2 regions of the Paraburkholderia aspalathi genome follow, and region 1 is predicted to be linked to the other one. Evidence: riboswitches for the same ligand, from Rfam matches in the RefSeq annotation. Region 1 holds a riboswitch; the other holds the start of a gene.
What was found. A riboswitch is a leader RNA that binds a small molecule or an ion and turns the genes downstream of it on or off. The one in region 1 is predicted to bind cobalamin.
Positions count from the first base shown of each region.

Region 2: it holds a riboswitch for cobalamin, as region 1 does, so the genes downstream of both, cobG (precorrin-3B synthase) here and KHO30_RS00100 (CbtB domain-containing protein) in region 1, are expected to answer to the same signal.

Region 1 covers NZ_CAJNBA010000001.1:26,501-33,901, forward strand. The annotation lists gene KHO30_RS00085 (VOC family protein) at 1-280, opposite strand, end outside; gene KHO30_RS00090 (ABC transporter substrate-binding protein) at 338-1,522, opposite strand; gene KHO30_RS00095 (CbtA family protein) at 1,902-2,648, opposite strand; gene KHO30_RS00100 (CbtB domain-containing protein) at 2,660-2,881, opposite strand; adenosylcobalamin (AdoCbl) riboswitch at 2,935-3,022, opposite strand; gene KHO30_RS00105 (histidine phosphatase family protein) at 3,118-3,729, shown strand; gene KHO30_RS00110 (hypothetical protein) at 3,767-4,207, opposite strand; gene KHO30_RS00115 (alpha/beta hydrolase) at 4,253-5,263, opposite strand; gene KHO30_RS00120 (MFS transporter) at 5,307-6,665, opposite strand; gene KHO30_RS00125 (alpha/beta hydrolase) at 6,662-7,401, opposite strand, start outside.
Region 2 covers NZ_CAJNBA010000001.1:2,384,340-2,391,740, reverse strand. The annotation lists gene cobM (precorrin-4 C(11)-methyltransferase) at 1-312, opposite strand, end outside; gene KHO30_RS10580 (cobalt-precorrin-6A reductase) at 364-1,086, opposite strand; gene KHO30_RS10575 (cobalt-precorrin-5B (C(1))-methyltransferase) at 1,083-2,171, opposite strand; gene cbiE (precorrin-6y C5,15-methyltransferase (decarboxylating) subunit CbiE) at 2,171-3,436, opposite strand; cobalamin riboswitch at 3,521-3,699, shown strand; gene cobG (precorrin-3B synthase) at 3,784-5,295, shown strand; gene KHO30_RS10560 (precorrin-8X methylmutase) at 5,288-5,914, shown strand; gene KHO30_RS10555 (precorrin-2 C(20)-methyltransferase) at 5,915-6,646, shown strand; gene cobJ (precorrin-3B C(17)-methyltransferase) at 6,643-7,401, shown strand, end outside.

The sequences.
Region 1 (7,401 bases):
CATCGATTACTGCGCCCACGCTCGACGGCAGCAACGCGTAATCAACAAATCCATCGCCGTGACGCTGCCCCACGTCCCACCAGCGACGTTGCGGCGCCGCCTGCAAAAAGGCGATCAGCTCGATGTAACTGCCGTCCGCGAAACCGATCAGTGCGTTATGCGTCACGCCATCGGCATGGGTGCCGCCTTGCTGCACGGTGAAACCGAGCGCAGTGAAGTTTTCAATGGTCTGCGTCAGATCGTGGACGCGAATCACAATGTGGTCGAGTAAAAGGCTCATGGCGCAAAAGTCGTGAATGTTGTGAATGTTCGGAGAGCAAGACCGCTAGCGGAACGCCTACTTCTGCGCAACCGTCGCCTTACTCTCAAGCAACGTCCACTTATCGTTCTTCACCACCACGTTGATGTTTTTTACGCCGATCACACGACGCGTCGCCGGATCAAAATTGGCCTTGCCGAACACGACGCTCGGAATGTCGTGCAGCTTCGGCAGCGCATCGCGCACGGCCTTGCGGTCAGGACCGCCGGCGCGCAGCGCATAGGCGGAGATGATGACGGCGTCATACGCATACGCGTTGAACGCGTCCGGCTCGCGGTGGTATTTCGCCTCGAAGCGTTTAACGAAGCTTTGCACTTCAGGCCCGGATTCACCGGGGAAGAAGCTGGTGTTCGTCGCCACGCCATTGACGGCCTCACCGCCGAGTTCGAGGAATTTCGGCGAATACACGGAACTGGCCGCAGCAATCGGCAGGTTGATGCCGCTAGTTCTCGCCTGGCGGGCGATCTGCGCGCCGTCGGAGTAGTACGAGATCAGCACGATGCCATCCGGATTCGCGGCGCTCACGCGGACCAGCGTCGCGCGGAAATCTTTCTCGGCCGACTGATAGCCTTCGGCCGCAACGACTTGCGCGCCGCGTTCATTGGCGGCTTTGACAAAGACGTCCTTGCTGGTGCGTCCCCAGTCGGTGTTCAGATAGAGCACGGCAATGCGCTTGAGGCCGAGCGTTTTCACGGCGAGGTCGGCAAGCAGCGGCTGCGCGTCGGCCTGGCTGACCGATGGGCTCCAGATGTAGTCGCCGCCTTTGGTGAAGTCAGGATGCGAGTTGGTGAAGCCGAGTTGCACGAGGCCGGCATGCTGATAAATCGGCGACGCTGCCATCGAAGCGGGACTCGAGAAGTCGCCGAGTTCGATAAGGATGCGCGGGTCGTTGACGAATTTCTGCGCGATCGTGATGGACTGGCGTGGATCGCTCTGGCTGTCTTCGAAGACGTAGTTCAGCGGACGGCCGTTGATGCCGTTGTGGCTGTTGATCTCATCCAATGCAAGATCGAAACCAGCTTTCCATTGCGCGCCGTACTGAGCGTTCTGGCCGGTCAGCGGGCCGCTGACGCCTATCAGGATCGGATCGCCCGAAGGTGGCGCGGCGATGGCCGTTGTCGTCGTTAGTGCCGATGCGGCCAGCAGCAGAAGTGCCGTGATGCGAGTGGCCCACGATGGGCGCAGGCTTGATGTGTTCGACATGGCTCCAGACTCGGTTTGCTTGAGATTGGAGTGAGTGTCGGATTTGCCCCGGCTTCGGGCAACCAAGCGATTTGCATAACGTTATGCGGCCATGGCACTTGTCCACAGAAAATGTTCATAGGGTTGTTGATAACAACGGGGCATCGTACCTAAGTGCTTGACGCAGATCGGTTTGTTGCTTGCGGTGCGGGGGGACGCAGCGATGATCGCCGACACGGTTGGCGCGGAGCGGCGCATTGCAGAGGGGTGGCTTATCCACAGAAAACGTTCACAAGCCTGTGGATAACATTCCGGCAAACGCGCCAAGTACTTGATGTATTTGGCTTCTCTCGCGCTGCACGTCGGCGTGACCGCGGCTCGCACGGTCACGCCGTTCACATCAAAGGTAAGCAGACTTCGCGGCGCTGCGGCTCGCGGGAGCCAGCAATTTGCTTCGCTCAACGAGCGCGCCGAACAGCAGCCCAAGGGTTGTCCACATGATCACCTGCATGCCGATGGCCGCGACGCGGAATTTCCACAACAGCACCGCCGGAAAAGCCGCCGGCACTTCGTTGATCGTCGGCATCGACAGTTGCACGCCCGCAATGATCGCAACGAACACCACGCCCGCCACGATCGAACCATTCCATGCGCCCAGCTTCAGTGCCGCGCGGCGTCGAACCTTCAGCGAAAACACCATTGCCGCCAGCGAGATCGCAATCATCAGGAAGAACAAGCCGGTCCGCATCCCGATCGTCTCGGGGTCGCCCACCGAAGGGGGATTCGCCGGGTACTTGATGTTCGGGACAATCACCAGTGTGATAAACGCGCCAAGCGCGAGCCATGCGGACAACGCGCGTGCACTCAGCGTGCCGACGCGACCGTACGCATAGGCGAACACCAGTGAGAACAGGCCGCCGAACGCGGCACCGTACGTCACCACGCCCGTCAACAATCCCAGCCCAGCTTGGGTGCCGCGACTCACCAGTTCGGGTTCGGGCGCTTCGCCTTTGGCGGCGTCGGCCTTTTCCTCGAAGGAAATCGCCTGATCGACCTGCGGTTCGCCCACCAGTCTCGCGAAGCCGAACGTGAGCAATCCCGCGGCGATGCCTGCAAGCATCCCGCGTACCAACAATTTACCGACCATGTTCGACTCCGTTAGTGGCAGGGAAAGCCGAGCAGATGGCGGCCGTCGTGCACGAATTCGTGCACATACATGCCAGGCACCAGCGACGTGGCGCCCTGCTCCGCACCAACGAAATACAGCGCAAGCAACAACAGCAAGCCGCCGAACACGACCCAAGGCAGCAGTTCACGCAGCGGAATCGGCGTGGGTTGGGCGACGGGCTGTGTCGTGGAATCGAAAACAGCGTTGGACATAATGGACATCTCCTGGGGGTAACGCGCCCCGATAGTCGATTGAAGAGGGATGGTGCGAAGCTCAGGTCTGGCTTTCGGCTCATGAATGCCGATTACAGTGGCGCGACCGCGCCGGGCTCTCACCGGCTTCCGTGCTTCGCAGTGACGCTATTCTACGCGCTAAACTTTGCCTCCCGGCAATGCAAAGCATGTACGCGGCGTCCCGCTCTAGTCCGGTCTTTATGGAAATCAATTGAATGGACATACGGCTGTTACTGATCAGCCACGCATCGACCGCGGCGATGCGCGCGGGCCGCTTCCCTGCCGACGACCCGCTCGACGCACGCGGCCTCGCCGAAGCCGCCGCCGCACGAGCGCGTCTGTCGATTCCGGATGACGCGGCGGTTTTCGTCAGTCCTGCCGTTTGTGCGCGCGATACGGCGTCGGCCTTGGGGCTCGGCGCCGCGGCATCGGTCGACGAGCGGCTGGCAGATATGGACTACGGCCGGTGGCACGGCCGCCGCCTTGCCGATCTCGCGGTCGAAGCACCACACGACCTCGCCGCATGGACACACGATCCCGACGCGGCCGCGCACGGCGGCGAGTCGTTCAGTCAACTCGTGAAGCGGGTGGGACAGTGGCTCGATGCGCTAAACGGTGCGTTGAGCGATACGTTGAGCGAGGGCGTCATACCGGGCAACACGCACAACGTGGTCGCCGTCACGCACGCGCCTGTGATCCGGGCCGCGATCGTTCATGCACTCGGCGCGCCGCCGGCTGTGTTTCCACGCATCGAAATCGCGCCGCTCTCGATGGTCGAGTTGCGCCGCGCGCGACGCGGCTGGACATGGTGGCCAGCATCACAATAACGGCTACGCTCGGATAGTCCGAAACGCACGTGCCCGCTCACTTGCCCGATACAACCAGCCTCAACTTGCTCGAATCAGCCCGCGTCAACGTGATATCGGTCCGTTTGGCGCGCGTGCCAAGATAAAAATGCTGACGTCCCGGTGAATTCTGATCATGCGTCGCGTCCGGCAGGCACGAGGCGATGTCCGCCGCGACACCCTGCAGCGCGTCCGCGCTCGAACCGGCGTCGTGATGCGGCGTCCACGTGCATTGATAACTCCCGCGGCTCGCCGAACACTGGGCGTCATCGCCGTAGGGTTGCGCGACGCCCTTGCCGTCATCCGGTGTCAGCGAAGCCAGGCCGTCCGGCGCCGCCGCGACGATCCGTTTGAGCGATGCACACGGGCTAGGCGCATCGTCAGCATTCGCGCTGCACGGCAGCAAGGCGCCAAGTGATACAGCGGCGATCGCGGCCGCGAGAATTCTGGTCTTGTTCATGTCGGCACAGTCCTTTGAAAGCTGGCCTTATCGCAGTAGCACGGTTCATGCCTTGCCGAACAACGCCGCCAGCCCCTGCGCCGATGCAAAAATCCCCTTCGCGTCGTGCCCGACGCCGTCGATCACAAACGTACGATGCTTCAGCGCCCGTTCCGGATGCCGCGACGCCATATAGCGCGCGTAAGCCAATCCGCGCCCCAACCGATGCTCGCCCTGCGTCTGCGCAGCGCATGAACGGTCGAGTGCCGGATGCTGCGGATCGCAATCCGCGCCGCCGAGCAGCACGGTGACGTCACGACGCGCATAGCGTGATTCGAGCGCATCAGCGGAGCTCGAATCACCGTCGCTCGAAGCATAGGCCGGCAAATCTTCGAGCCCATACTTCCAGCGATTGAACGACGGACATGCCGTCGCATCGAACGCCACGAATTCACCTGATGCTGTCGGCCGCATCGCATCGAAGTACACGTACGACGAAGGATTCGCGACCACATAGCGCAGCGCAATTCCGCGCGCGACGAGCGGCGCCTCACCGCGCGTCACCACGGCATAGCGCTGCACCACCTGGCCACCGCCCGAATGCCCGGCGATCACCACCTCGGTCAGCGACGCAAACTGCTCACGCGACGCCAGCGTCTGCAGAATGGCGTCGAGCACATCGAACGAACTGAGCGGCGCCGGACCTTCGGCGTTGTCGCCGCCCATCCAGCTAGTCCATTCCCAATGCAGCGTGGATGGCGGTAACGCATGCGCGCCAACGTCGGCACTCGCGAGGAACTGCGGCACGATCAGCAGCGTATCGGCCGCATCGCCACCAGCCAGTGCGCACGCGCGCTCCGCCAGATTGAAGTACGTGTCCGCATTTCGCAGGCGTCCGTGAATCAGAATCACGGCACGCTTGACGTCATGCGTCGGCGCAAGCCAGTCGCCGTTCGCGAACACCGGCACGGTGCCGCTACCCGCAAGCGTCGCGACACTCAGATGCCGGCTCGCGACGACGGCAACCGGACGTTCATTTGGCGCGCGTTCGTCATCGGTAATCAAAGGCTGGGTCATGCAATAAGCTCGTGAGTCATCTAATCAGTCTGGCTAGTGGCGGCTAACGCGTGACGAACTTCGCCGTTGCACCGCCCGGCTCACGTCCCGAGCGCGTGAAATACACCATCGCAAGCGACACGAAACCGGCAAAAATCAGGTAGAACGCCGGCGTCAAACTGCTGCCGGTCAGATGCGTCAAGGCGGTGATGGTGAGCGGCGCCATGCCGCCGAACAGCGTCACCGCAATGTTGTACGACAGCGCCACGCCCGCCGAACGGCTGCGCACCGGAAACAGCGTCGCGAGCATGCCGGGGTGCGAACCGGACATGGCGGCAAGGAACACCGTTGCGACCATCTGCGCGATGAACAGATGCCCCGGCGTGGGATTCGTCACGACGAAGTGATACAGCGGATACACGCACACCATCCACGTGATCACAATCGGATAGAACAGCCGGTACGCGCCGTAACGATCGGCAAGCTTGCCGGACAGCGGAAACAGGAACAGATTCAGCACGCCCGACACGAACGCGCCGAGCAGCGCGGTGGACAGCGGCAGATGCAATTGCCGCTCGACATACACCGACAGATACGAGTGCCACACATAATTGGTCGCCGCGCCGATGATGATCACGCCCATCGCACAGATCGCCGCGTCGCCGTTATCGCGGAAGAACTGGCGCACCGTCACGCGCAGCGGCTTGTCCTTTTGATCGAGCAAGCGCTCGAACTCCGGCGATTCCGCCACCCGATGCCGGATGTAGAAACCGAACGGCCCCGCCAACGCGCCGAACAGAAACGGCAGGCGCCAGCCCCACGCCACCAGTTGCTCATGCGTGAGCTGCGTGGTCAGCAGATAACCGACGCCTGACGAAAGCAGCAACGCGAACGCCTGCGCCGACATATTGAAGCTGCCGTAGAACATCTTCTTGTGCGGCGGCGCGTACTCGACCAGCATCGCCGAGGCCGTCGCGAACTGCCCGCCCACCGAGAGCCCTTGCAACAGCCGCGCGAGCACCACGAGCAACGGCGCCGCGATGCCGATGCTGGCATAGCCCGGCGTGAGGCCCATCAACAGCGTGCTCGCCGCCATCGAAATGATCAGCAGCGAAAGTGCTTTGCGCCGCCCCGCCCGGTCCGCATAGATACCGAACAGAATGCCGCCGATCGGCCTCACGATAAAGCCCACGGCGAACGTGGCGAGCGTCAGCATGATCGACACGAAACCGCTGCCGCCAGGAAAGAACACCTGCGCGATGATCTTTGCGAAGTAGCCGTAGATCAGAAAATCGAACCACTCGAGCCCGTTGCCGAGCACTGAGGCAAAGATCGCGCGCCGCACCATCGAGGGGCTCAGTCCGTTCGATGCCTCCAAAGCGGACGCCGCATCGTCACGCCGATTCAAACTCGCCTCGCTCATTGTTCGCATCCTTTGGTGTCGAACATCGCCGACAACGCGCAGACCGACGTCAACATGCGCGCGCCGTTGTGACCCACACCCGGCACGATATGAAAACTCTGCTTCAGCCCTTCCGGATGACGCGACTGGATGTAGCGGTAATACGCCTCTGCACGCGCGACACGCTGCGGACCTTGCGCTTCGGCGGCACAGCTTCTATCGAGCGCGCTTTGCTGCGGATCGTCGTCCGCGCCGCCGACCAGGTAGTCAATGCGGCGCGACGCATAAGTCGCTTCGAGTTGTGCGGGCGAGCGGTCATCCAGGTACGGCGGCCGATTGTCCATGCCGTATTTCCATTGATTGAAATCGGCGCATTGTGCGGCATCGAACGGCGCCGCTACACCTTGCGCATTCGGCCGTTGTGCATCGAAATACGCATACGTCGACGGGCTCGCCACCACGTAGCGCACGTCGATGCCTTCATCCGTCAGCACGCCGATGTTATGCGCCGCCACCGCGTAGCGCTGCACGACCTGGCCACCACCTGAGTGCCCCGCGAACACGACGTGCCGCAGATTCGGAAACAGCTTGCGATCCGCGAGACGCGTGACGATCGCGTCGAGCACTGCATACGAACTGATGGGCTGCGGCGCCCGCGCCGCTTCGCCGCCCATCCACGCGTCGCCGGTCCAGCGCAACAGATTGGCCGGTTCGTTATGCACACGCGTGTCGAGCGTGGCGAGGAACTGTGGCGCGA
Region 2 (7,401 bases), 2.4 Mb from region 1:
CTCGTAGGGAATGTCGAGCTCACGAAGTCTGCGAATCTGCTCGCCGATCGCGCCGTACAAGGACGGGTCGCCGGAATGCACGCGCGCCACGTCCTGGCCTTTGTCGTGTGCGGCCTTGAGTAAGGCGACGATCTGATCGAGGTCGAGCTCGGCGGTGTTCACGACCTGCTCCGCGCTATGCCCCTCGAGCACAGCGGCCGGCACCAGCGAGCCGGCATACAGGATCACCGGGCAGGTGCGCACAAGGCGTTGCCCTTTCACCGTGATCAGTTCCGGGTCGCCGGGACCCGCGCCGATGAAAAACACCGTCATTCACTACTCCATGATTCGTTTGGCCGGCATGTCATGCATGACATGCGCCACTTAACCTGAGACTTGCAATGCTTCCAGCAAGTCGGCCACGTTTGCAAACTCGCGATCGACTGCAGGCAATGCAGGACGCCGCAGCATGACCACCGGCAGGCTCCGTTCGCGCGCGACTTCGAGTTTCGCTTCGGTGGCGCTGCCGCCGCTGTTTTTGCTGACGACGACATCGAATGCTTCCGCGCTGAACAACGCTCGCTCGCCTTCGAGCGTAAACGGGCCGCGTGTCGCCAGAATTCGCGCACGTGGATTAGATTCGTTTGCGTCGAGGCAGCGTATTGTCCAGAACTGGTGCTGCGGGATTTCGTCGAGATGCGCGAGCGGTTCGCGGCCAAGTGTGAACAGCGGGCGATGGAATGAGGCTAGCGCGGCCGTGAGTTCCGTCCAATCGTCGACCATGCGCCAATCATCGCGGGCTTGCGGCTGCCAGCCCGCGCGACGCAGCGCCCAGCACGGTACGCGCGCCGCACTGCTCGCTTTCGCGGCATTTGCGCTGATCTGCGCGGCGTATGGATGTGTCGCGTCGATTACGAGGCTAATGCGTTGATCCTCGATATAGCGCGCCATGCCTTCGCTGCCGCCGAAGCCGCCCACGCGCACCTCGCATGACAGATCCTCCGGCACCTTGCCTAGACCCGCGAGACTGTACACATGTTCAGGGCCAAGTTGTCTGGCGATCCGCAAAGCGTCGCCTGTGCCGCCGAGCAGCAGGACTCGCATCATTGCGCGACTCCGATCAGATTGCCCTGGCGATCGATCGCGAACATTTCGACCGCGACCTGCGGCGGCACGATATCGCGCGCTACGGCGAGCGCATGCTGGCAGACAATGTTGCCGAGTGGTACGTGCTGCGCGTGCGCCAATGCGACCGCCTGTTGGCTCGTATTGGCGGCGAGGATGGCCGTCTGCAATGCATCATCGGCGCCATACTCGGCGGCCCATGTTGCGAGCCGTTCCAGATCGATGCTCGAATTCCGGCTATGCAGATCGAGGTGTCCGGCTGCCAGTTTGCTGAGTTTGCCGAAGCCGCCGCACACGCTCAGGCGCTCGACCGGCGCGCGCTTCATATGCTTGAGCACCGCGCCGACGAAGTCGCCCATTTCGATCAGTGCGATGTCCGGCAGACCGTAATGCGCGCGCATCGCGTCTTCACTTGCGTTGCCGGTGCAGGCCGCGAGATGCAGGTAACCGTTCGCACGCGCGACGTCGATGCCCTGATGAATCGAGGCGATATAGGCCGAGCACGAAAACGGCCGCACGATGCCGGTGGTGCCGAGAATCGACAGGCCGCCGAGAATGCCGAGGCGCGGGTTCATCGTTTTCAGTGCGAGTGCTTCGCCGCCTTCGACGCCGATCGTCACTTCGAAGCCGCCAGTGTATCCATGTTCCGCGGCGAGTTCGGTCAGATGCTCGGTCATCATCTTGCGCGGGACGGGATTGATCGCCGGTTCGCCGACTGGCAGCGTGAGGCCGGCGCGTGTCACCGTGCCAACGCCTGGCCCCGCGCGGAAGATCACGCCCGGTTCGGCAAGCAAGCGCACGCGGGCGAATACGATAGCGCCGTGTGTCACGTCGGGGTCGTCGCCTGCGTCTTTTACTGTGCCGGCTTCCGCGCCATCGGCGGTCAGGCGGCAGAACACCAGTGGCATCGGCACGAGCTGGCCCTTCGGCAACACGATCTCCGCGACCTCGCTGACGATACCCGCGAGCAATAGACGCGCGGCCGCGAGCGACGTCGCGGTGGCGCAACTGCCGGTCGTGTAGCCGCTACGCAGCGGCGCGGGTTGTTCGGGCGTTTCTTCGCGCATTACGGATGGAATGGTGAGTCGGTTGAACCGGTGGACGTGCTGCATGTGGCGCTCGCGCTGCTGGCCAGCTTCGTCACCTCCAGCAGCGTAATCGGCAACGCCTGGCGCCACGTATCGAAGCCGCCGAGCGGCTGCGCGTCAGCCAGCGCGATGCGAGTCAACGTGCCGCCGTGTTGCTCACGCCACGCCGCCAGCGCTGCCTCGCCTTGCAAGGTCACGGCATTGGCCACCAGACGTCCGCCGTCGCGCAGACGCGCCCAGCAGGCGTCGAGCACGCCCGGCACCGTCACCCCACCGCCGATGAACACGGCATCCGGCACAGCCAATCCCTCCAGCGCATCAGGCGCGCGGCCGGCCACCAGTTGCAAACCCGGCACGCCCAACGCATCGCGATTGTGTTCGATGAAGCGCTGCCGCTCCGCGTGCCCTTCGATCGCGATCGCGCGGCAAGTCGGGTGTGCGCGCATCCATTCGATGCCGATCGAGCCGCTGCCCGCGCCCACGTCCCATAGCAATTCGCCGGGCGTCGGCGCGAGGCGCGCCAGTGTGATCGCGCGAACGTCGCGTTTGGTCAACTGACCGTCGTGGCGAAAGGCATCGTCGGGCAAACCGACCGTCAGCGGCAGACGCGGGGCGCCTTCCGTTGCGCGGCATTCAAGCGCGATCAAGTTCAGCGCCGCCACTTCCCCTGCGGGCCACTGGTCCGCGCGGCCATCTATGCACCGCTCCAGATCACCGCCCAGATGTTCCAGCACGGTCATCCGCGTCGCGCCGAAACCGCGTGCATTCAGCAGTTCGGCCAGCGTTGCAGGCGTGCGCCCGTCGGCACTCAGCACGAAGACGCGCGCGCCGTCGTGCAGATGAGCATTCAGCGTCGGCAACGGCCGTCCCACCAGCGAAACCGTGGCGACGTCCTGCAGCGGCCAGCCAAGCCGCGCGGCCGCCAGCGACAACGACGACGGCGCAGGCAGCACCCGCAAATCACCCGCTGGCAACTGCCGCGCGAGAGTCGCGCCGACGCCGAACAGCATCGGATCCCCGCTCGCCAGCACACACACGGGCCCTGTACGCTCCGCCAGCAAAGGCGCGAGATCGAACGGCTTCGGCCATGCCGCGCGGCGCGCGGCGAGGCGCGCGGGCAGCATCGCCAGATGCCGTTCGCCGCCATAAACCACCGACGCTTCCAGCAAAGCACGCCGCGCGGGCTTCCCCAAGCCGGCGAAGCCGTCATCGCCTATGCCCACCACGGTCAGCCACGCCGGCATGCATCCATCCTCTTTCTGTATCTTCAAATAATGCGCTGTGCCACGCCGATCAAAGCGTCCAGCCTCGTTGTGCTGTTCGAAAAAAGGCATAATACAGCCGCCGGTGCCCTTCGGGGCCGAAGAGGGAACACAGTGTCGCTGTGGCTGCCCCCGCAACTGTATGCAGCGAGTCCGCCTGCGCTCCGCGCCACTGGTTCGACCGGGAAGGCCGCGGCGGACCATGACCTGCGAGCCAGGAGACCTGCCGGCCAGACTGTTCGTGCCAGCCTACATCGGGCGGGGTGTACCGATGCCGTAGCAACGGCCGCTTTGCGGCTTGCTCGGGCCGTCGCGCGACGCTCAACCCGGTGTCCGTCTTGAATCAAGCTTCGCCCTCCACTGCTTTGTCCGACGCGGCTCTCGTGCTGCGGCCCTCGGCGTGTCCGGGGCTGCTGCGCATCGTCGCGGCGCGTGATGGGGGGATTTGCCGGATTAAATTGCCCGGAGGCGAGTTGAGTGCGGCGCAGGCTGCGGTGATTGCTGATGTCAGCGAGCGGTATGGGGCGGGCGTGGTCGAGCTGACCAATCGCGCGAATCTGCAGGTGCGTGGTGTGCGAAGCGGGCATGAGGCGGCGTTGATCGCGGCGCTGGTCGAGGCGGGGCTTGGGCCGATTCCGACGGGCGGTGCAGCGGATGCTGTCAGCTTGCTGCTCACGAGCTCACAACAAACTCCTGGCTCAATTTCGGCGTCCGCTGCGGACGATGTTCGCAATGTGATGGTGAGCCCGACTGCCGGACGCGATCCGTTTGCGCTGTTCGATACAAGGCCGCTTTGCGTTGAACTGCTCACCTTGCTGCAATCCGAAGCGCGTTTCGCGGCGCTATCGCCGAAATTCGCGCTTCTGCTCGATGGTGGTGAGCGTCTTGCCAGACTGGATCATCCGCATGATGTCTGGCTCGCGGCGACGCAGGCCGAAGACGGTGTGCGATTTGTGTTCGGATTGGCGGGTTGCCCGTCAGCTGCGGCGAACTCCGATGCCTTCCAACACATCGCGCATAGCGCCGTTGACCATTCTCGTCCGAACTACGCCGGCGCTCTCGCCGCCGTGCTGCCTTCGCAAGTCACAGACCTCGTCTGCGCGCTGCTGCACACGTTCCTCGATCTGGCCGCTCCAGATGACACGCGCATGCGTCACCTGCTCGCCGCGCATTCCATCGACGCCGTATTGCAGCACGCTCAAACGTACGTCGATTTCCGGCTGTCACGCGACACATCGCTTGCAAACTGGCAACGCCCCACACCTGCCGATGCCACTTTGCGACTCGGCGCGCACGCACAGCGAGTTGTGGGAATGCTGCACGTAGGCGGCCAACCGCCGCTCGGACGCCTCGACGCCACGACCTTGCGCGGCCTCGCCACGCTCTCGCAACAGCAAGGCAACGGCACGCTGCGCATGACGCCCTGGCAAAGCGTATTGCTGCCCGATATCGCAGCCGATGCCGCGCCCACCGTGCTCGCTGAAATGAACGCGCTAGGCCTCGCCTGCGATCCCGCGCAGCCTATGGCGCGTTTGATCGCCTGCGCCGGTTCCACAGGCTGCGCAAAAAGCCTCTCTGACACCAAAGCCGACGCGTTACTTCTAGCAGATCGCTTACCTGACGGCGTCGATGTCCATCTGAGCGGCTGTCCGCGCTCATGCGCCGCCGCACATTGCGCGCCTTACACGCTGCTGGCCGCAGCGCCCGGCATCTACGACCTTTATCGCCGCGACGGCCAGCCGGGTTTCGGCTCGTGCGTCGCGCACCAACTCACGATCGAACAGGCCGCCGATATGCTCGACCCATTGGCACACCCGGCCCGGAGCCCCTCAGATGCTTGATTACATTCGCGACGGTCAGGAGATCTATCGCCAATCCTTCGCGACGATACGTGCGGAGGCCGACTTATCGCGTATCCCTGCCGACCTCGAGAAACTCGCGGTGCGCGTGATCCACGCCTGCGGCATGATCGACGTCGTTGAAGATCTTCAGTTTTCCGAAGGCGCAGGCGCCGCGGGCCGTACGGCGCTCGCGCAAGGCGCGCCGATTCTGTGTGATGCCGGCATGGTGGCGCAAGGCATCACGCGCGCACGACTTCCCGTCAACAACGACGTGATCTGCACGCTGACGCATCAGGACGTGCCTGCGCTCGCGCGCGAACTCGGCAATACGCGCTCGGCGGCCGCGCTCGAATTGTGGCGGCCGCAGCTGGCCGGCAGCGTCGTCGTGATCGGCAATGCGCCGACCGCCCTCTTTCATCTGCTCGATATGCTCGATGCCGGTGCGCCAAAGCCCGCGCTGATCCTAGGCTTTCCGGTCGGTTTCGTCGGCGCGGCCGAATCGAAAGCGATGCTGGCCGAAGACAGCCGCGGCGTGCCCTTCGTCGTGGTTCACGGACGACGCGGCGGCAGCGCGATGGCCGCCGCTGCTGTGAACGCGCTCGCGACGGAGGTCGAGTAAATGACCGTGCAAGGACGTTTATTCGGACTCGGCGTCGGCCCCGGCGACCCGGAACTCATCACGCTGAAAGCGCTGCGTTTGCTGAAAGCGGCACCCGTGGTCGCGTATTTCGTCGCGAAGGGTAAGAAGGGCAACGCCTTCAGCATCATCGAGGCGCATTTGCATGACGCTCAACAGCATCTGCCGCTCGTCTATCCTGTCACGACCGAAGCGCTCGAACCGCCGCTTTCGTATGAAGCGATCATCGCCGACTTCTACGACACCGCTGCAGAGGTCGTCGCCGGCCATCTCGACGCGGGCCGCGATGTCGCGGTGATTTGCGAAGGCGATCCGTTTTTCTACGGCTCGTATATGTATTTGCACGACCGTCTCGCAGCCCGGTTCGAGGCTGAAGTCGTACCCGGCGTGTGCTCGATGCTCGGTGGCGCAGCGGTACTTGGCTCGCCGCTGGTGTATCGCAATCAGAGTCTGTCGGTGCTCTCCGGCGTGTTGCCCGAAGACGAATTGCGCCGACGTCTGGCCGATGCGGACGCAGCCGTCATTATGAAACTGGGCCGCAATTTCGATAAGGTGCGGCGCGTGCTCGGCGAACTGGGGCTCGCGCATCGTGCGCTTTACGTCGAACGCGCGACCATGGGCAATCAGCGCATCGTGCCGCTCGACGAAGTCGATCCGATGGCCTCGCCGTATTTTTCGCTACTCGTGGTGCCGGGGGAAAAATGGCAAGGATGACGTCCCCCGCGATCGTGATTCTCGGTGCGGGCGCGTTGGAGACCGCGCGGCGTATCCAGATGCTGTATGCAGGCTGCGAGGTTCATGCCTTGCAGGGGCGAGTCGAGGCTGACGTCTCATACACGGAGCTCCGCGCGCATCTGTGTGATCTGTATGCGCGCGGTACGCCAATCATCGCGCTGTGCGCTGCCGGGATCGTGATCCGTTGCGTGGCGCCCTTGCTGTCGAATAAAGGCGTCGAGCCTCCGGTGCTGGCCGTTGCAGAAGACGGCAGTGCGGTCGTGCCCTTACTCGGCGGCCTTGCCGGCGTCAACGTGATGGCTCGCGAGATTGCGGCTGCGTTGAACGTGTCGCCAGCGATCACAACGAGTGGCGAATTGCGCTTCGGCACGTGTGTGCTCAATCCGCCTGAGGGCTATGCGCTTGCCGATATAGCGCAAGGTAAGCGCTTCGTGTCGGATCTGCTGGCAGGTGAACGCACACGCATCGAAGGTGAAGCGCCGTGGCTCGATGACGCGCAATTGCCGCGCTCGGAATCGGCACGTCTCGCGATCCGCGTGACGCCGCGTGCGTGGGATGGGCGCGATGATGAGTTGGTGATTCATCCGCGGAGTGTCGTGGCGGCAGTGGCGGTTCCGAGTGCCGGTGGGCATTCCAATACGGATACGGACCCGGGCGCAAATTCCACTGCTGACACGTTGCCTGCTTCCGGCGAGCGAATCGCCGCGCTCGTACATGAGGCATTGAACGCGCAC